DNA from 2 places in the Streptomyces sp. Tek67B01 genome. Region 2 is predicted to be linked to the other one. Evidence: riboswitches for the same ligand, from Rfam matches in the RefSeq annotation. Region 2 holds a riboswitch; the other holds the start of a gene.
The links. Region 2 has a riboswitch for glycine ahead of gcvT (glycine cleavage system aminomethyltransferase GcvT). Riboswitches for the same ligand answer to the same signal wherever they lie in the genome.
Positions count from the first base shown of each region.

Region 1: it holds a riboswitch for glycine, as region 2 does, so the genes downstream of both, gcvP (aminomethyl-transferring glycine dehydrogenase) here and gcvT (glycine cleavage system aminomethyltransferase GcvT) in region 2, are expected to answer to the same signal.

Region 1 covers NZ_JBUYUY010000001.1:5,969,425-5,979,039, forward strand. Annotated here, with positions in the region: gene ACV7NM_RS26890 (DUF881 domain-containing protein) at 1-434, shown strand, start outside; partial or broken gene ACV7NM_RS26895 (FHA domain-containing protein) at 448-1,451, shown strand; gene ftsR (transcriptional regulator FtsR) at 1,517-2,287, shown strand; gene ACV7NM_RS26905 (bifunctional nuclease family protein) at 2,340-2,813, shown strand; gene ACV7NM_RS26910 (MerR family transcriptional regulator) at 3,016-3,633, shown strand; gene ACV7NM_RS26915 (DNA polymerase IV) at 3,697-5,238, shown strand; gene ACV7NM_RS26920 (PRC-barrel domain-containing protein) at 5,235-5,618, opposite strand; glycine riboswitch at 5,734-5,832, shown strand; gene gcvP (aminomethyl-transferring glycine dehydrogenase) at 6,030-8,915, shown strand; gene ACV7NM_RS26930 (DUF5999 family protein) at 9,001-9,189, opposite strand; gene ACV7NM_RS26935 (hypothetical protein) at 9,475-9,615, opposite strand, start outside.
Region 2 covers NZ_JBUYUY010000001.1:2,350,965-2,360,579, forward strand. Annotated here, with positions in the region: gene ACV7NM_RS10350 (ABC transporter substrate-binding protein) at 1-1,696, opposite strand, end outside; gene ACV7NM_RS10355 (ABC transporter permease) at 1,738-2,730, opposite strand; gene ACV7NM_RS10360 (enhanced serine sensitivity protein SseB C-terminal domain-containing protein) at 3,284-4,024, opposite strand; gene ACV7NM_RS10365 (enhanced serine sensitivity protein SseB) at 4,084-4,818, opposite strand; gene ACV7NM_RS10370 (AAA family ATPase) at 5,294-5,953, opposite strand; glycine riboswitch at 6,201-6,304, shown strand; gene gcvT (glycine cleavage system aminomethyltransferase GcvT) at 6,466-7,581, shown strand; gene gcvH (glycine cleavage system protein GcvH) at 7,662-8,042, shown strand; gene glyA (serine hydroxymethyltransferase) at 8,058-9,314, shown strand; gene ACV7NM_RS10390 (L-serine ammonia-lyase) at 9,585-9,615, shown strand, end outside.

The DNA.
Region 1 (9,615 bases), 3.6 Mb from region 2:
AGACCGTGGAGAAGGAACGCCAACTGGGCATCCTGGCCGGTACCGTGGCCGCACAGGGCCCGGGCATCACGCTACGGATCACCGACCCCAATGGGCAGGTGCAGTCCGACCAGTTGCTGGACACCCTTCAGGAGCTGCGTGCGGCCGGTGCCGAGGCGATCCAGATCAACGGCGTTCGGGTCGTGGCGAGCTCATTCTTCTCGGACGTGGGAGGTGGGGTCGGGATCGACGGTAAGAAGATCACACAACCCTACGAGTTCAGGGTGATCGGCAAGCCCCAGGACTTGGAGCCCGCGCTCAACATCCCCGGCGGTGTGGTGCAGACGCTGGAGAAGGAGCAGGCCACGGTCTCCGTCACACGGTCGGCGAAGATCGTTGTGGACGCCTTGCGGGCTGCGAAGCAGCCTGACTACGCTCGGTCGTCATCGTCGTGAAGCGCGGCGGAGTATGGAGCGGCTCACGTGGGCGGATGCCTGCGGGGGGTCGAGGCGCCGAAGTCGCGGTGCGTGGTGGAAACTGTCTGGTGGTTACGGACGTTGTGAGGATGTCCGGGTCGGCAGGTGTGTGCATGCGGAGTTCGTCCTGCCCCACGGGCGGGTCTGTTTCGGTAAGGGGAATCGCCCGTGAAGTTGTTTGAGAAGTTGTTCGGCAAGAAGAACCGTGAGGAAAGCGGTGCACGGCACCGTGCGGGGAGCGGAGACGCGGAAGGTCAGGGCGACCGCCCTCTCTTCCGGGACGAGGTCGCGGGCGGAGGCGACATTCCGGGCACTCCGGGCGCGTCGACTGTTGACCCCGCCGGTTCCGGACGCATAGGTTTCGGTGACCCATCAACCTCAAGTGCGGGTGGAGGGTTTGCCTCCGACCCGTATGCCACCAATGCCTCCGCGGGGCAGCCGCGGCGCGAGGAGCCGTCCATGTCGGCCGAGCAGGTTTGCAGCAGGTGCGGGCACCGCAGCGATGCGGCGAGCCGGTTCTGCTCGAACTGCGGGGCGCCGCTGCGGGCGGGTCTGACGCCGGAGCGTGCCTCGGAGACCACGTCCACCATCTCGATCTCGGGCCTGGAGGCCTACGAGGCCGAGGTGGCGGGGCACGTACCGTCCTCGCTGTCCCCCGAGGCCCAGGCCGCGGTGGAAGCCCTGCCTCCGGGTTCCGCCCTGCTGATCGTGCGGCGCGGCCCCAACTCCGGCAGCCGCTTCCTGTTGGACGGCGAACTGACCACGGCGGGCCGGCACCCGCAGAGCGACATCTTCCTGGACGACGTCACCGTCTCCCGGCGGCACGTCGAGTTCCGCAGGGGCCAGGAGGGCGGGTTCACCGTCTCCGACGTGGGCAGTCTCAACGGCACGTACGTCAACCGTGAGCCGATCGACTCGGTCGCCCTGCACAACGGCGACGAGGTGCAGATCGGCAAGTACCGGCTGGTCTTCTACGCGAGCCTGCGAGGCATCTGACCTCCCCCGGACACTCTCCGGCCTCCGCCGGGGGGTGCCCCCAGGGGACCGACAGGGAAGGTCCCATGCTGCGTACCCCGACCGGCGGTGCCGTGAAGAACGGCACCGTCGGGACCGCCGGGCGGTTGGTGAGCATCGGCACGGTGCTGACCATGCTGCGCGAAGAGTTCCCCGACGTCACCATCTCCAAGATCCGCTTCCTGGAGGCGGAAGGGCTGGTCGAGCCCAGACGCACACCCTCCGGATACCGCAAGTTCAGCACCGACGACGTCGAGCGGCTGGGCAGGGTCCTGCGCCTCCAACGCGACCACTACCTGCCGCTGAAAGTCATCCGGGAGCAGCTCGACGCGCTCGACCGCGGTGAGCAGATCCGTATCCCGGCCCCCACGACGCCCCGGGACCCGGGAGGCGGGACGGCAACCGGTCCGGCGGCCGTCTACGGCGAGGTGGGTCGGGAGCGGCCGACGGCGACCAGGGTGGGTCGGGCGGAGCTGCTCGCCGCCGCGGAGGTGGACGAGGAGCAGCTGGCCGAGTGGGAGTCGTACGGCCTGCTCGGGGAGACGCCGGACGGTGGGTTCGACGCCGGGGCGGTCACCGTGGCCCGGCTGATCGCCGATCTCGGCCGTTTCGGACTGGAGCCGAGGCACCTGCGGGCGATGAAGGCGGCGGCGGACCGCGAGGCCGGACTGGTGGAGCAGGTCGTCTCCCCCTTGCGCCGGCATCGCAACCCGCAGACCAGGGCCCATGCCGAGGCCACGATGAAGGAGCTGGCGGGGCTTTCCGTACGGCTGCACGAGGCCCTCGTGCAGACCGCTCTCGGGGTCCGTCCGCGTTGACCGGAAAGAGCCCGACTACCCAAACCGGTCGGGCACGTCCTAGGGTTGCTGTGTGAACGAGCTCGACGTTGTGGGTGTCCGGGTGGAAATGCCCTCGAACCAACCGATCGTGCTCCTGCGTGAAGTGGGAGGCGATCGGTACCTCCCCATCTGGATCGGTCCTGGGGAGGCGACCGCCATTGCCTTCGCGCAGCAGGGGATGGCCCCTGCCCGGCCGCTGACGCACGACCTGTTCAAGGACGTGCTGGAGGCGGTCGGTGAGGAGCTCACCGAGGTCCGGATCACGGATCTGCGGGAGGGCGTCTTCTACGCGGAGCTCGTCTTCGCGAGCGGGGTCGAGGTGAGCGCACGGCCTTCAGACGCGATAGCGCTGGCCCTGCGGACGGGAACGCCGATCTACGGCAGCGACGGCGTGCTGGACGACGCCGGCATCGCCATCCCGGACGAGCAGGAGGACGAGGTGGAGAAGTTCCGTGAGTTCCTCGACCAGATCTCGCCCGAGGATTTCGGCACCGGCCCGCAGTGAGCGGCGGACAAGCCGCCCCATCAGGGACATTCAGCCCATTCGGTTAGCCTTTCCCCGATAAGGGGCACGGGAAACCACTCTCAGGGTGATTATCACTCGGCGTGCCGAGTGTGGCGATCGTTGACGCACCCCTGGTGACTGCCTACCTTCGAGGTGGGCAGGTCAAGGACGGAGGGTCGGCGTGAGCATCACGGGCGACGGCATGACCGGGGGCATCCCCGCACGGAGTGGTGGCGGGCCGTACCCGCTGCACGGCGGTGCGGCGGGCAGTGCGCGCCGTCAGCCGGAACCGGCGCCGGCCGCACCGGATCGCGAGGCCCCGGCGCCCGAGCAGGTGGGCTACCGGGGGCCGACCGCGTGCGCGGCCGCCGGCATCACCTACCGGCAGCTCGACTACTGGGCGCGGACGGGTCTGGTGGAGCCGAGCGTGCGCCCCGCCCACGGGTCGGGGACGCAGCGGCTGTACAGCTTCCGCGACGTGGTGGTCCTCAAGATCGTGAAACGCTTCCTGGACACCGGGGTGGCGTTGCAGAACATCCGCACCGCGGTGCAGCACCTGCGCGAGCGCGGTTTCTCGGACCTGGAGCGGATGACGCTGATGAGCGACGGCGCCTCCGTGTACGAGTGCACCACGCCGGACCAGGTCGTGAGCCTGCTCCAGGGAGGACAGGGAGTCTTCGGCATCGCGGTGGGCGTGGTGTGGCGCGACGTCGAGAACGCGCTGTCGCAACTGCACGGGGAACGGATCGACACCGGCGAGACGCTGGTCGGCCACAACCCGAGGGACGAACTGGCCGCGCGCCGCAACCGGGCCGTCTGACGCGCCGCGCGCCGCCCGGGGCCCCGGGCGGCGTTGTCAGTGGCGTAGGGGAGCATCGGAGCCGTGAGATCCGCGCCGACCATCCTCCACCTGGACATGGACGCCTTCTACGCCGCCGTGGAGCAGGCGTCGAAGCCGAGCCTGCGCGGAAAGCCGGTCATCGTCGGCGGCCTCGGACCCCGGGGGGTCGTCGCCACCGCCTCCTACGAGGCCAGGCGCTTCGGGGTGCATTCCGCGATGCCGACGGCGCAGGCCAGGAGGCTGTGCCCGAACGGCGCCTACCTGATCCCCCGCTTCACCCTGTACCGCGCCGTCAGCGACACCGTCATGGCGCTGCTGCGGGAGCTGTCACCGCTGGTGGAGCCGCTCAGCCTCGACGAGGCCTTCGTGGACCTGGAGGCGGGCGGGGTCGCCTTCGACTCGGAGACCGCCCGGGCCACGGGGGAGCGGCTGCGCGCCGACATCATGGCCGCCACCGGGCTCAGCGGCTCCGTGGGCCTGGCCGGGTCGAAGATGCTGGCCAAGATCGCCTCCGAGGAGGCCAAGCCGGCCGGGCTGCTGGTGATCGAGCCGGGAACGGAGCGCGAACTGCTCGCGCCGATGTCGGTACGGACCCTTCCGGGCGTGGGACCGGCCACCGGGGAACACCTGCGGCGGGCCGGGATCACCACGGTCGGGGACCTGGCCGAGGCGGGGGAGGACGAACTGGTCCGGATGGTGGGGCGGGCCCACGGCGCGGGGTTGTACCGGATGGCACTGGGCCTGGACGACCGCCCCGTGGTCGCCGAGCGGGACGCGAAGTCGGTGTCCGTGGAGGACACCTTCGACGTGGACCTCCACGACCGGGTGCGCATCCGGTACGAGGTGCAGCGGCTCGCCGATCGTTGTGTGGGTCGGCTGCGCGGCTCCGGGCACTCCGGGCGCACCATCGTGCTGAAGGTGCGGCGCTACGACTTCTCGACGCTGACCCGCTCGGAGACCCTGCGGGGCCCGACCGACGACCCGGTGGTGGTGCGGGAGGCAGCCGCGCGGCTGCTGGAGGCCGTGGACACCACGGGAGGGGTCCGGCTGCTGGGCGTCGGCGTGACGGGGCTGGCGGACTACACCCAGGAGGACCTGTTCGCGCAGGCGGACGCGCAGGCGGACGAGTCGGCCGACGTGCCGGTCGCGGGGGAGGGGCCGCGGGAGGGCGCGGACGACGGCGCGGTGAGCCAGGCGGTGGGGGACGGCGAGGCCGAGGGACCGGGTGGGGCACATGGGCCGGACGAGGCGGCTGCGGCTGGAGGAGTGGCGGGGACGGCCCGGGCGCTCGCGTCCGTCGTCGGGGGTACGCGGCCGCCCGAGCCGGCCGACGAGCGCCGCTGGCCGGCCGGCAGCGACGTCCGGCACGCGGTGTACGGCCCGGGTTGGGTCCAGGGCAGCGGGGTCGGTCGCGTCACCGTGCGCTTCGAAGGGCCCGGGTCGCCGCCGGGGCGCGTGCGGACCTTCCGGCTGGACGACCCCGACTTGGAGTCGTCCGATCCGCTTCCGCTCGTAGGGGAGCCCGTGGGGAAGCCCGTAGGGCAGGAGGAGCCGTCGGAGGAAGGCCCCGGGGGCAGCGGTTAGCCTTCGCCCGCCAGGCTGCCGAAGTCCCGGGGCTGGTTGGTGGGCGGGCGGTGGAAGTCCGTCGGGAGGGTCACGTCCAACCCGTAGTGGTGGTAGAGCTGGAGTTCCTGCTCCGGGGAGAGGTGCCGGCCGACACCGAAGTCCGGGGCGTCCTTGATCAGGGAGCGCTCGAAGGGCACCCGGAGGGTGTCGTCGACCACCTCGCTGGGCTCCAGGGGGACGAAGGCGTCCCGACTGAACAGGCCGGTCCGGACGGCGGCCCATTCCGGTACGCCGGTGGCATCGTCGAGGTAGACCTCGTCCACGGTGCCGATCTTGGCGCCATTGCGGTCGAACGCCTTGCGGCCGATGAGACTGCGGGGATCGATGTCGGTCTGCACGGTCCGCCTCCGATTGGTCGCAACTCCTCCGTAATGACTACAGAAGGGCATATCCGCACGGGGGGCCACTCGAGGGAGCTTCCAGATCCTCGCTGGTAGGCTGGTGGATGGCTGTTGACCCTGTGCGGGAGAGTCCTCCGAGTGAGTGCGACGGAGGCGCCGAAGGAGCAAATCCTCCCCGGAATCTCTCAGGCATACGTACCGCACGTGACGAGGCCACTCTGGAAAGCAGGGGCGGGTACCGGGCGCGCAGTGCCGGTTCCCCTCCTCACCGACGGTGAAAGCCGGATCTCGTGGGTCATCCCCGCGGCTCCGGTGAAGCTCTCAGGTTGAGATGACAGAGGGGGAGGCCGTCCGGGTGCCCGCGCCGTGGTGCCCCTCGCAGGTCGTACGACCAGGAGGCCTCCGTACATGACCGCCAACCGCATTCCGCTCTCTCAGCTGGAGCGAGGCATCCCCTTCGAGCAGCGCCACATCGGCCCGGATGCCGAGGCGCAGGCCAAGATGCTCGCCCAGGTGGGCTACGGCTCCTTGGACGAACTGACCGCCGCGGCGGTACCGGATGTGATCAAGACGGCCGCCGCGCTGAACCTGCCCGAGGCGCGGACCGAGGCCGAGGTGCTGGCCGAGCTGCGCTCGCTCGCCGACCGCAACCAGGTCCTCTCCTCCATGATCGGCCTCGGCTACTACGGCACCTTCACGCCGCCGGTGATCCTGCGCAACGTCATGGAGAACCCGGCCTGGTACACGGCCTACACGCCGTACCAGCCCGAGATCTCGCAGGGCCGACTGGAGGCGCTGCTGAACTTCCAGACCGTCGTCGCCGACCTGACCGGCCTGCCGACCTCCGGCGCCTCCCTCCTCGACGAGGGCACCGCCGCCGCCGAGGCCATGTCCTTGTCCCGCCGCGTCGGCAAGGTCAAGGGCGGTGTCTTCCTGATCGACGCAGACGCGCTGCCCCAGACCATCGCCGTGATCGAGACCCGCGCCGAGCCGATCGGGGTCGAGGTCGTCGTCGCCGACCTGTCCGAGGGGATCCCGGCCGACATCGCCGAGCGCGGCGTCTTCGGCGTGCTGCTCCAGTACCCCGGTGCCTCCGGCGCGGTGCGCGAGATCAAGCCGGTCATCGACCAGGCGCACGAGCTGGGTGCCATCGTCACCGTCTCCGCGGACCTGCTGGCGCTGACCCTGCTGACCTCCCCCGGCGAGCTGGGCGCCGACATCGCCGTCGGCACCACGCAGCGCTTCGGTGTCCCGATGGGCTTCGGCGGACCGCACGCCGGCTACATGGCCGTCCAGGCCAAGCACGCCCGTTCACTGCCGGGCCGCCTCGTCGGCGTGTCCGTGGACGCGGACGGCAACAAGGCGTACCGCCTCGCGCTCCAGACCCGCGAGCAGCACATCCGCCGGGAGAAGGCCACCAGCAACATCTGTACCGCACAGGTGCTGCTCGCCGTCATGGCCGGCATGTACGCCGTCTACCACGGTCCCGACGGCCTGCGCACGATCGCCCGCCGGACCCACCGCTACGCCGCCCTGCTCGCCGCGGGCCTGACGGCCGGCGGGGTCGAGGTCGTGCACGGCGCGTACTTCGACACCGTCACCGCACGGGTTCCGGGGCGGGCCGCCGAGGTCGTGGCCGCCGCCCGCGAGGGCGGGGTGAACCTCTACCAGGCCGACGCCGACCTCGTCTCCATCGCCTGTGACGAGACGACGCTGCGCGCCGACGTCGAGGCCGTATGGTCCGCCTTCGGCGTCACCGCGGACATCGAGGCGCTGGACGCGAGCGCCGAGGACACGCTGCCCGAGGGACTGCTGCGCTCGGACGCGTACCTGACGCACCCGGTGTTCCACCAGCACCGCAGCGAGACCGCCATGCTGCGCTACCTGCGCAAGCTCGCGGACAAGGACTACGCGCTGGACCGGGGCATGATCCCGCTGGGCTCCTGCACGATGAAGCTCAACGCGACCACCGAGATGGAGCCGGTCACCTGGCCCGAGTTCGGACAGCTGCACCCGTTCGCCCCGGCCGAGCAGGCGGAGGGCTACCTCACGCTCATCACCGAGCTGGAGGAACGTCTCTGCGAGGTCACCGGCTACGACAAGGTCTCGATCCAGCCGAACGCCGGCTCCCAGGGTGAGCTCGCCGGCCTGCTGGCCGTGCGCGCCTACCACCGCGCGAACGGCGACGAGCAGCGCACCATCTGCCTCATCCCGTCCTCCGCGCACGGCACGAACGCCGCCAGCGCCGTGATGGCGGGCATGAAGGTCGTCGTCGTCAAGACCGCCGACGACGGCGAGGTGGACGCGGCCGACCTGCGCGCCAAGATCGAGCAGTACCGCGACGAGCTCGCCGTCCTGATGATCACCTACCCCTCGACGCACGGTGTCTTCGAGGAGCACGTCGCCGACATCTGCGCCCAGGTGCACGAGGCGGGCGGCCAGGTCTACGTGGACGGCGCCAACCTCAACGCCCTGGTGGGTCTGGCCAAGCCGGGCCACTTCGGCGGCGACGTCTCGCACCTGAACCTGCACAAGACCTTCTGCATCCCGCACGGCGGCGGCGGTCCGGGCGTCGGCCCGGTCGGTGTCCGGGCGCACCTCGCCCCGTACCTGCCCAACCACCCGCTCCAGCCGACCGCCGGGCCCGAAACGGGCGTCGGCCCGATCTCGGCGGCGCCCTGGGGTTCGGCGGGCATCCTGCCGATCTCCTGGTCCTACGTCCGCCTGATGGGCGGCGAGGGTCTCAAGCGCGCCACCCAGGTGGCGGTGCTCGGCGCCAACTACATCGCCAAGCGCCTGGAACCGCACTACCCGGTGCTCTACACCGGCCCGGGCAACCTGGTCGCGCACGAGTGCATCATCGACCTGCGTCCGTTGTCGAAGGCGACGGGCGTGAGCGTGGACGACATCGCCAAGCGCCTGATCGACTACGGCTTCCACGCGCCGACGATGTCCTTCCCGGTCGCCGGCACGCTGATGATCGAGCCGACGGAGTCCGAGGACCTGGCCGAGATCGACCGGTTCTGCGACGCGATGATCGCCATCCGCGGCGAGATCGACCGGGTCGTGGGCGGCGAGTGGCCGGTGGACGACAACCCGCTGGCCAACTCCCCGCACACCGCGGCGGCCCTGGGCGGCGAGTGGAACCACCCCTACAGCCGTGACGAGGCCGTCTTCCCGGGCGGGGTCACCGCGGCCGAGAAGTACTGGCCGCCGGTGCGCCGGATCGACGGCGCCTTCGGTGACCGGAACCTGGTGTGCTCCTGCCCGCCGCTGGACGAGTACGACGCCTGAGCCGTCGCCGTAGCCGCATGACGTGACAAGGGGCCGGTCCCGGAGCACACGCTCCGGGACCGGCCTCTGTCGTGCGCGGCGTCGCCTACGCGATCGCGAGCGGGCGGTGCGGGGCGATGATCTGACCGTTCGGCAGCAGCTCGCCGGTGTCCTCGAAGAGCAGGACGCCGTTGCACAGCAGGCTCCAGCCCTGTTCCGGGTGGTTGGCCACCGGGCGCGCGGCCTCCCGGTCGGCGGACTCTGATGACGGGCAGGCAGGCTGGTGCTGGCACATGGATGCGTTCTTTCGCTGCGGTGTGGTCTGCGTGCTACGGCTCGATGCGTGGTTCATGGCCGTCCCCCTGTGTTTCATCCCCGCACAGGCGGGGAGTGTGTCGTCAGTCTTCCCCCATGACGGCTGCTTCGCAGGGATTTCCCGGCAGCAGTCCTCATAGATTGATGACGCATCACTCGTGCGGGCGGTTCAGCCAACTCCCGCGCCAATCGGGGTGGTTCCCCGCCGGCCCAAGCGGGCTACGCCACATGGGCCACTCGGGCCATGCGGGTAGAGCCGTGCAGGTCAGGCCGCCGGAGCGGCCACCGGAGGGGGTGTCGGCGGCGCCGTGCGCCGGAGCCGGTGGGTCAATACGGGAAGCAGTTCGGACACGGGGTGCGGCCGGTAGGCGGCGATCCCGGGCGGGGCCGGAGCCAGGGGCACCAG
Region 2 (9,615 bases):
TCGTCAGGCGCGGGTTGTGGTAGACGAGCGCCTTGTCGAAGTTGATCGGCAGGTAGAGCGCCTTCTCCATGATCTTCTTGTTGATGTCGGTGTAGAACGGCGCTGCGGCGTCGGGCGTGGCGGCCGCGGCGGCCTTGTCGAAGAGCCCGTTGACCTCGGGGTCGTCGAGCATCGTGTAGTTGTTGTTGCCGGTCTGCGCGATGAACGATCCGTCGACCAGCGGCTGGAGGAAGCCCGCGCCGGAGTTGTAGTCGGCGCCCCAGCCCATGACGATGATTCCGTAGTTCTTCTTCTTCACGTTGTCGGGCGAACCGATGGTGGAGGAGGAGAGCTTGCCGTCGTACTGGTCGATCGTGGCCTTGATGCCGACCTTGGCGAGCGAGGCCTGGAGGGACTCGGCCGTCTTGACCTCGGGGGCCTTGTTGTTGCGGACCGCGATGGTGGTCTCGAAGCCGTCCGGCTTGCCGCACGCCTTGAGGGCGGCCTTCGCCTTGTCCTCCTGCGGCTTGCCGGCCGTCAGGTTCCACGGGTCGTAGGACTTGTCGGCGCCGGGGACACCGGGCGGCAGCATGTTCGCGCCGAGGTCACCGCTGGTCGGGCCACCGCGGGCGTTCTGGAGCGACTTGGGGTCGGCCGCGTAGATGACGGCCTTGCGGCACTCGACGTTCTCGAACGGCGCGACCGTCTGCGGGAAGGCGAAGTAACGGATGTAGCCCGTGAAGGGGTTGTCCGCGTTCTTCTTGAGGTTCGCGTCCTTGAGGATCTTGTTCTTCGCGGCCTGCTGGACACCGGTGCCGTCGACGGCGAGGTCGATGTCGCCGGAGAGCAGACGCTGGTCCATGTCGTCCGGGTTGGTGGTGACCGTGAAGGTGACCTTGTCCGGCAGACCCTTGCGGATCGTGTCGGTCTTCGGATCCCAGTTCTCGTTGCGGACGAAGGTCGCGCCCTTGCCCGAGGCGAAGCTCTCGACCTTGTAAGGGCCGGTGGAGACGGGCTTGTTGGTGTAGGTGGCCCCCGTGTCCTTGCCCGCCGGGACGGGCGAGGAGGAAGGCATGGCCAGCAGGTACTTGAAGTCGGAGTTCGCGCTCGCCAGGTTGAAGACGACCGTGTGGTCGTCCGGCGTCTGGACGGACTTCAGCCCCATCTTGTCCGGGTCGGTGTCCTTGTAGGGACCCTGGTACTTCTGGCCCTGGTCGAGCTGGTCGATCAGGTAGGTCGGGCCGCCGGCCAGCACGTCCTGCGCGAAGACGCGCTCGATGCCGTACTTGAAGTCCTTCGAGGTGATCGGCGTGCCGTCCTCGAACTTCACGCCGTCCTTGATCTTGACGGTGTACGTCTTGCCGTCGTTGCTCAGGACGGGCTCGCCCTCGGCGAGGTCCGGGACCAGCTTGGTGCCCGCGGCGCCCGGCTTGCTGTCGTACGCGTAGAGCTGGCGTATGAAGAGGCGCTGCATGTTCCACACGAAGCCGTAGTAGGCACGCGCCGGGTCAAGGAAGTCGACGTCCTGGGGGGACCAGAGCTTGAGCTCACCGCCCTTGGCGTCGGAGGCGTTCACGACGCCGGTGGCGGCACCGCTGTAGCCCTTGTCGCCCTTGTCGCCCTCCGCCTTCTTGGTGTCGTCGCCACCGCACGCGGCGGTCAGCGACAGGGCGGCGATCACGGCGGTGATCGCGAGTGCCTGCTTTCTGCGGATCACGGTTGTCCAACCTCCAGAAGTGGGTGAATCGAAAGAGCGGTTCAGCTGCCCTTGGGGTCGAGTGCGTCGCGCAGCCCGTCCCCGAAGAGGTTGAACGCCAGGACGGTGATGAAGATCGTGATACCGGGAACCACCATGTACATGGGGTCGTCCTGGTAGATGGGGATGGCGTCGGACAGCATCTTTCCCCAGGAGGCGGTGGGCGGCTTGACGCCGGCGCCGAGGAAGCTGAGGGCCGCTTCGGTCAGGATGTTGGTCGGGATGATCAGTGTCGAGTAGACGAGGATCGGCGCGACCAGGTTGGGCAGGAGTTCCTTGATCAGGATGTACCCGCGGCCCGCGCCGAGGCTGCGTGCCGCCTCCACGTACTCCCGCTCCCGCAGCGACATCGTCTGGCCTCGGACGATGCGGCCGATGTACGGCCAGCCGAAGAAGCCGATGACGAGGATCAGCACCGCCATGCGGACGCTGGAACCCTCCAGCCCCAGAAGGCTGTTGGGCACCACCGAGACGAGCGCGATGGTGAACAGCAACTGCGGGAAGGCCAGCAGCAGGTCCATCAGGCGGCTGATGATGCCGTCGACCCAGCCGCCGAGGAAGCCGGCGAGCGCGCCCAGCAGGCTGCCGATGACGACCGAGACGAAGGCCGCGAGGAAGGCGACGATCAGGGAGATGCGGGCGCCGTAGACGATCCGGCTGAAAACGTCGCGCCCGTTGGTGGGTTCGACGCCCAGCAGGAAGTCGGAACTCACGCCGCCGAACGAGCCGATCGGCGTGCCGAGGTCGGGATCGATCATGTCCTCGTGGAACTCGTTGGGCGGGTGGCCCAACAGGCTCACGATCTGCGGCGCGAAGACCGCCACCAGGATCAGGAAGATCACGACCACGCCGCCGGTCAGCGCGACCTTGTCGCGCTTGAGCCGCATCCAGGCGATGCGGCCGGGCGAGCGGCCTTCGATGGCCTTGGCAGGGACGTCGGCTACGGACACGGGTGCGGGCGTCTCCGCGCTCGTGTCGTGCAGTGGTGCCGTCATCGTGGTGGGGACCCCTCTCGGCCGACGGGTGTGCCGGCCCATGCCCGCCGCTGTGGCGGCGTTGGTGCGGAGTGGCGCTCGGAGTGCGTGGGACACGCTGAACGCGTGTGAAGTGCAGGAAGTGCGGGAAGTGCTGCGGGAACCGCGGTGCGGGACCACGGGTGCGGATCACGTCTCGAACCGCGTCCTGGAGGACTGAGCGGCTCTTGGGTGGGGAGTCTTCATCGGGCGCTCGACCAGCCGCCAGACCCGCAGTTGAATGGATGCGCAACCGTGATCTGACGCTTCGATTCCCGTTATCCGGACTGCGCTCACACCTCAGCGGAGCAAGACCGTCTGTTCGGTACGCAACCGGACATCTGCCCCAACTCGCATGCGGAGAGTGCTTTTCAGGCTGACAATGGCGGCGATATCCGGGCAAGTCGAAGGCCGCCGGGGACCGTGGGTCCCGGCGGCCTCGTGATGGCTCGTTATCGCTGTCTCAAAACATGGGCACGCTTGCGGAGGGAAATATTCCGGCGCGCGCGACTCGGGTGGGGCGTCCCGTTACGGCCTAGTACGAGGGAGCCTGGCCCTCGCGGTCGTAGAACGGGCGGGTCTGCGAACGCAGCCACATCGCCACCGGATCGTGCTCGTCCGCGAGCGCGACGGTGCACACCGGGACGCCCTCGGGCACCGCCCCGACCGACTGCCGCATCATCTCCCGTACGGACTCCAGCGCGGGCGCGGAGGCGTCGTACAGGTCCAGCCCCACCGCCAGGTACGCCGACCCCAGCGACGGCTGCACCCAGGCGCGGCGGAGCGAGCGCACGGCGGGCGTGCGGTGCGCGTGCTGGGTCAACAGCCCGTAGAACTGTGGGAGCTCCAGCGCCGGCTCGGACAGTCGCAGCGGACCGGCCGGCATCCGGTCGAGGCCGGTGGCGATCCGGCGCAGGTCCGCCCAGGGGAGGCCGAGGCCGCCGCCCTGGGCGTGGGGGTTGAGCCACAGGCCCCAGCGGTCCGGGTACAGCGCGCGGGCGATGTCCCGGCCGGTGACGACCTCGTAGCCGCGGTTCCATCCGCTGGCGGCCAGTTCCTGCGGGGAGGTCACACAGGGCGCGTAGCCCAGGCCGTCGACCTCCATGCCGCCGTACTGGGCGTCCGGTGATCCCGGCCTGCCCTGCCAGAGCAGCATCCACAGGCGGCCCTCGGCGAGGGCGTGCAGGAGCGACTCGTAGCTCTCATAGCGCCCGGGAGTCACCTGGCGCAGCATGTGCTCGACCTGCCCGGCCGCGGCCGTGCCTGACGCACTCACCCGGTACCCCTCTTCGTCCGCCCGTCATCCACGCGTATCGGCCCCCAGCTTAAGCGGCCCTAGGGGAGGTAGAAGGGGCGTACGCGCTCACGGATGTGGTCGACCACCGGGTCCTGGGCGGCGTCGAGGAGGATCAACTGCACGGGCCAGGGCGGAGGTACGCGGGTCAGGGCGCGGCCAAGGGCCTCCAGCGGGGCGCTGCGCGACTCGGTGTCCCATCCCACCAGTCGGACACCGATGTACAGCTGCGGCGCTCCGCCCTCGACGCTGGCGAGGCAGCGGTGGGCGGCGGCGACCACGCCGATGGCGCGGAACTCCTCTGCGGCGGCGGCGAGGAAATCCACCGGGTCGTCCTGCCAGTCGGGCTCGAAGAGCCGGACGCGGCCGCCGGTGGCGGGGCCGTCGAGGGGGGTGCGGCCGGTGCGGCAGAGCTCCGCGACGGCGGGCGGCGGGAGCGGGACGCCGACGGCGCCCTCGGGGTTGAGGGCGATGCCGAGCTGCGGGGGCAGGCCGCGGGCGAACTCGACGGCGGGAGCGACGGCGAAGTCCATGGCGGGGCCGACGCAGACAAGGAACTGGGCCTCGGAGCTGTAGACGGGGACGTAGGCCTCGCCGCCGATGAGCATGGTCGGGAGGTTCAGGGCGGTCTGATCGGGGCTGCCGCCGGTGGGCAGCGGGACCCAGACCCGGCTGCGGCCGAGCACCTCCAGGATGCGGGCCCCGGCGTCCGCCTGTCCCAGGGCCGCGCCGAGCACGTGTTCCAACTCGTTGTCGGGCCACCCGCCGCCGTGCATGTGCCGCCTCCGCCTGTCGCTCCGCGTTGTCCCGCTGACCCTAATCCGTCCGCCCCTCCCTCCGACCGCCGGGTCACACCGCCGCCTGCCGGTACCGGAAGGACCCCGCCCCCGAGTCGAACCCCCGGCCAGACCGGCCCCGCCGGCGCGCGGGCTCCGGGGCGTGGGGTGTGGGGCGGGCGCCCCGGGAAACCCGGCTCCGCCGGGAGGTCCCCCTGGTCGAACGCCGGTGCGCGGGCGGGCACGCGGCGAGTGCCGGGCTGCCCGGCGGGGTGCCCGCAAGGGCCGGAGGTGCTCTGCGCTTCGTACGGCAGCTCGTACCCGGGGCGCCCGGCGGGGGGGGAGTCACCTTGCCTGGGCCGCGCCGGACGGCCACGCCGCCTTGGTGGACAGCGCCCGGCCCGCCCCCTTCGGCCCGCGCCGGCCTTCGAGGCGCGGGTCCGGGGCGGCGCCCCGGGAGGGAGAGGGGGCCGCGCTAGTGGAACGTGATGCGGGTGACCGCGGCGGCGGCGGGGCGGTCCAGGAGGGTGACCGATGCGCAGCCCGTCGGCGGGCGGCCCGCTTCCGCGGCGCGGATCAGGCGGGCCGCCGCCGCCCGGTGGTGGGCGAACGCGTACGCCGACACCCGCCGCCCGCGCTCCGCCTGCCCGGCCAGCGCCTCCCCCGCCGTGGCGTCCAGCAGCAGCAGGTGCAGCGCCCGGCCGCGCCTGCGCGCCGCCCCCGCCAGGAGCCGCCGCACCCACGCCTGGCTCCCGCAGTCGTGCACCACCACCGACGCCCCCGAGCGCACCACCCGCCACAGCCCCCAGTAGTGCGCCACCCGCACCACCGGCCGGTACACGGCGTACGGAAGCACCCCCCGCGTCCGCCGCTCCCACCGCTCCCGCGTGTCCTGCGAGTCGATCGCGCCGCCCCCCGCGGCCCGCTTGATCAGCGTGCTCTTGCCGCCGCCGGGCAGGCCGGAGACCACCACGATGTCCCCCGCCACGAAGCCCAGCCGTCTCGACCCCCCGGCCCCCGACCCCCGTAGATCGCGGACCCGTCCCGGCCGCACCGGCGCCGGCGCCGGCCGCTGCGCCGGGACCCCGTCGAGGGTCCCCGTCAAAGCCGGCACTCCGAACCTCCGCACAGTGATCGCCTCCCCCGGACCGTGAATGTAAAGAGACGGTAATCCGGCCCGCCCGGTTCCGGCCCGCCCCCTCAAGCCCGCCCGGTTCCGGCCCCGCCCGGTTCCGGCGCCGCCCGCTCAAGCCCGCCCGGTTCCGGCGCCGCCCGCTCAAGCCCCGCCGGCGTCCGCACGGACTTTCGGGGCCGCCCGCCCACGCCCGTCCACCTCGTGCAATGATGTGCGCCATCTGGACACCAACTGCATACCGGCCGCTTGAATCCGCGCGGGAGAGTCCCGGCACGCCGTGAGGCCGTGCCCGGGCGCCGAAGGAGCAAGTTCCTCCCTTGAATCTCTCAGGCCCCGTACCGCGTGGATGAGGCAGATCTGAAAAGCGGGCTGTTCGACAGCTCCACCCAAGGTGCAAGCCGAAGACGCGTCCCGCCCGGTGCGGGAACTCTCGGCGAACCTCTCAGGTTCCGATGACAGATGGGGAGGATCGTCCTCGTCATGTCATGCCCTGGGACCCGGGAGCCACACCCATGAGCACTGCCCCCCGCCTGACCGCGCTCGACGCGCTGCACCGCTCGCTCGGTGCGACCATGACCGACTTCGCGGGCTGGGACATGCCGCTGCGCTACGCCAGTGAGCGCGACGAGCACAACGCCGTGCGCACGAAGGCCGGTCTCTTCGACCTGTCCCACATGGGCGAGATCACCCTGACCGGCCCCGAGGCCGTCAAGGCCCTCGACCACGCGCTGGTCGGCAACATCTCCACCGTCGGCGTCGGCCGCGCCCGTTACACGCACATCTGCCAGGAGGACGGCGGAATCATCGACGACCTGATCGTCTACCGCCTCGGCGAGAGCGAGTTCATGGTCGTCGCGAACGCCTCCAACGCCCAGGTCGTCCTGGACGCCCTGACCGAGCGCGCCGCCGGCTTCGACACCGAAGTCCGCGACGACCGCGACGCCTACGCCCTGATCGCCGTCCAGGGCCCCGAGTCCCCCGGCATCCTGGCGTCCCTCACCGACGCCGACCTGGACGGGCTCAAGTACTACGCGGGCCTGCCCGGCACGGTCGCCGGCGTCCCCGCGCTGATCGCGCGTACGGGCTACACCGGCGAGGACGGCTTCGAGCTGTTCGTCGCCCCGGAGCACGCCGTGGAGCTGTGGCAGGCGCTGACGAAGGCCGGCGAGGGCGTCGGCCTGGTCCCGGCCGGCCTGTCCTGCCGTGACACGCTGCGCCTGGAGGCGGGCATGCCGCTGTACGGGCACGAGCTGACCACCTCCCTGACCCCGTTCGACGCGGGTCTGGGCCGGGTGGTGAAGTTCGAGAAGGAGGTCGACTTCGTCGGCCGCCGGGCCCTGGAGGCCGCCGCCGAGCGCGCCGCCACGAACCCGCCGCGCAAGCTGGTCGGGCTGATCGCCGAGGGCCGCCGGGTCCCGCGCGCCGGTTTCCCCGTGGTCGCCGACGGCAAGGTCATCGGTGAGGTCACCTCCGGCGCCCCGTCGCCGACGCTGGGCAAGCCGATCGCGATGGCGTACGTGGACGCGGCGCACGCCGCGCCCGGCACCTCCGGCGTCGGCGTGGACATTCGCGGTACGCATGAGCCGTACGAGGTCGTTGCCCTGCCGTTCTACAAGCGGCAGAAGTAGCGCCCGTACGCCCTGCCGGCCGTCTCAGTACCCGAGACCACCGTTCGTATCCACTCCCCCGCATCCAGGAGAATCAGGTCATGAGCAACCCCCAGCAGCTGCGTTACAGCAAGGAGCACGAGTGGCTGTCGAACGCCGAGGACGGCGTCTCGACGGTCGGCATCACGGAGTTCGCGGCCAACGCGCTCGGTGACGTCGTCTACGCACAGCTCCCCGAGGTCGGCGACACGGTGACCGCGGGCGAGACCTGCGGCGAGCTGGAGTCGACCAAGTCGGTCAGCGACCTGTACTCCCCCGTCACCGGTGAGGTCGTCGCGGCCAACCAGGACGTCGTGGACGACCCGTCGCTGGTGAACTCGGCCCCGTTCGAGGGTGGCTGGCTCTTCAAGGTGCGCGTCACGGAGGAGCCGGCCGACCTGCTCTCCGACGACGAGTACGCCAAGCTCACCGCCGGTAACTGACCCCAGGGGATCCTGATGTCCGTACTGAACACCCCTCTCCACGAACTCGACCCCGACGTCGCCGCCGCCGTCGACGCCGAGCTCGCGCGCCAGCAGTCGACCCTGGAAATGATCGCGTCGGAGAACTTCGCTCCGGTCGCCGTCATGGAGGCCCAGGGCTCCGTCCTGACCAACAAGTACGCCGAGGGCTACCCCGGCCGCCGCTACTACGGCGGCTGCGAGCACGTCGACGTCGTCGAGCAGATCGCCATCGACCGGATCAAGGCGCTCTTCGGCGCCGAGGCCGCGAACGTGCAGCCGCACTCCGGTGCGCAGGCGAACGCCGCCGCGATGTTCGCGTTGCTCAAGCCGGGCGACACGATCATGGGCCTGAACCTGGCCCACGGCGGTCACCTGACCCACGGCATGAAGATCAACTTCTCCGGCAAGCTCTACAACGTGGTCCCGTACCACGTCGACGAGACCGGCCAGGTCGACATGGCCGAGGTCGAGCGCCTCGCCAAGGAGTCCAAGCCGCAGCTGATCGTCGCCGGCTGGTCCGCCTACCCCCGTCAGCTGGACTTCGCCGCCTTCCGCCGCATCGCGGACGAGGTCGGCGCGTACCTGATGGTCGACATGGCGCACTTCGCCGGTCTGGTCGCCGCGGGCCTGCACCCCAACCCGGTGCCGCACGCCCACGTCGTCACCACCACCACGCACAAGACCCTCGGTGGTCCGCGCGGCGGTGTCATCCTGTCGACGCAGGAGCTGGCCAAGAAGATCAACTCCGCGGTCTTCCCCGGTCAGCAGGGCGGTCCCCTGGAGCACGTGATCGCCGCCAAGGCGGTCTCGTTCAAGGTCGCCGCCTCGCCCGAGTTCAAGGAGCGCCAGGAGCGCACCCTGGAGGGTGCGAAGATCCTCGCCGCGCGCCTGGTCCAGGACGACGTCAAGGCCGTGGGCGTGGACGTGCTGACCGGCGGCACCGACGTGCACCTGGTCCTGGTCGACCTGCGCAACTCGGAGCTGGACGGCCAGCAGGCCGAGGACCGCCTCCACGAGGTCGGCATCACGGTCAACCGCAACGCCATCCCGAACGACCCGCGGCCGCCGATGGTCACCTCGGGTCTGCGGATCGGTACGCCGGCCCTGGCCACCCGCGGTTTCGACACCGAGGCCTTCACCGAGGTCGCCGAGATCATCGCGCAGGCGCTCAAGCCGGCGTACGACGCCGAGTCCCTCAAGGCACGCGTCTCCGCGCTCGCCGCGAAGTTCCCGCTGTACCCGACGCTCTGACGCGGCCGGGCGGGGCCCGGTGCCTGTTCCCACAGGCCCGGGCCCCTTTTTCACGCCTGATCGCCCCCCGGGGGCGGTCCGGGATGTGAGCCGACGCACACCCGTGCTTCCCCTTGTGGCCCTTCCTGGCAGGGGGGTCGTTCACCTCGCCGCGTTAAGCTCGACCGTCGGACAAAATCCGAACAAACCTCCCTGATCACCTCCCGCTGATCAACCCGCTCTCCTGTGCCCCTCTCCCACCCCACGAGCAGACAAGGGAGTCTCGCCACCGTGGCCATCTCCGTCTTCGACCTCTTCTCCA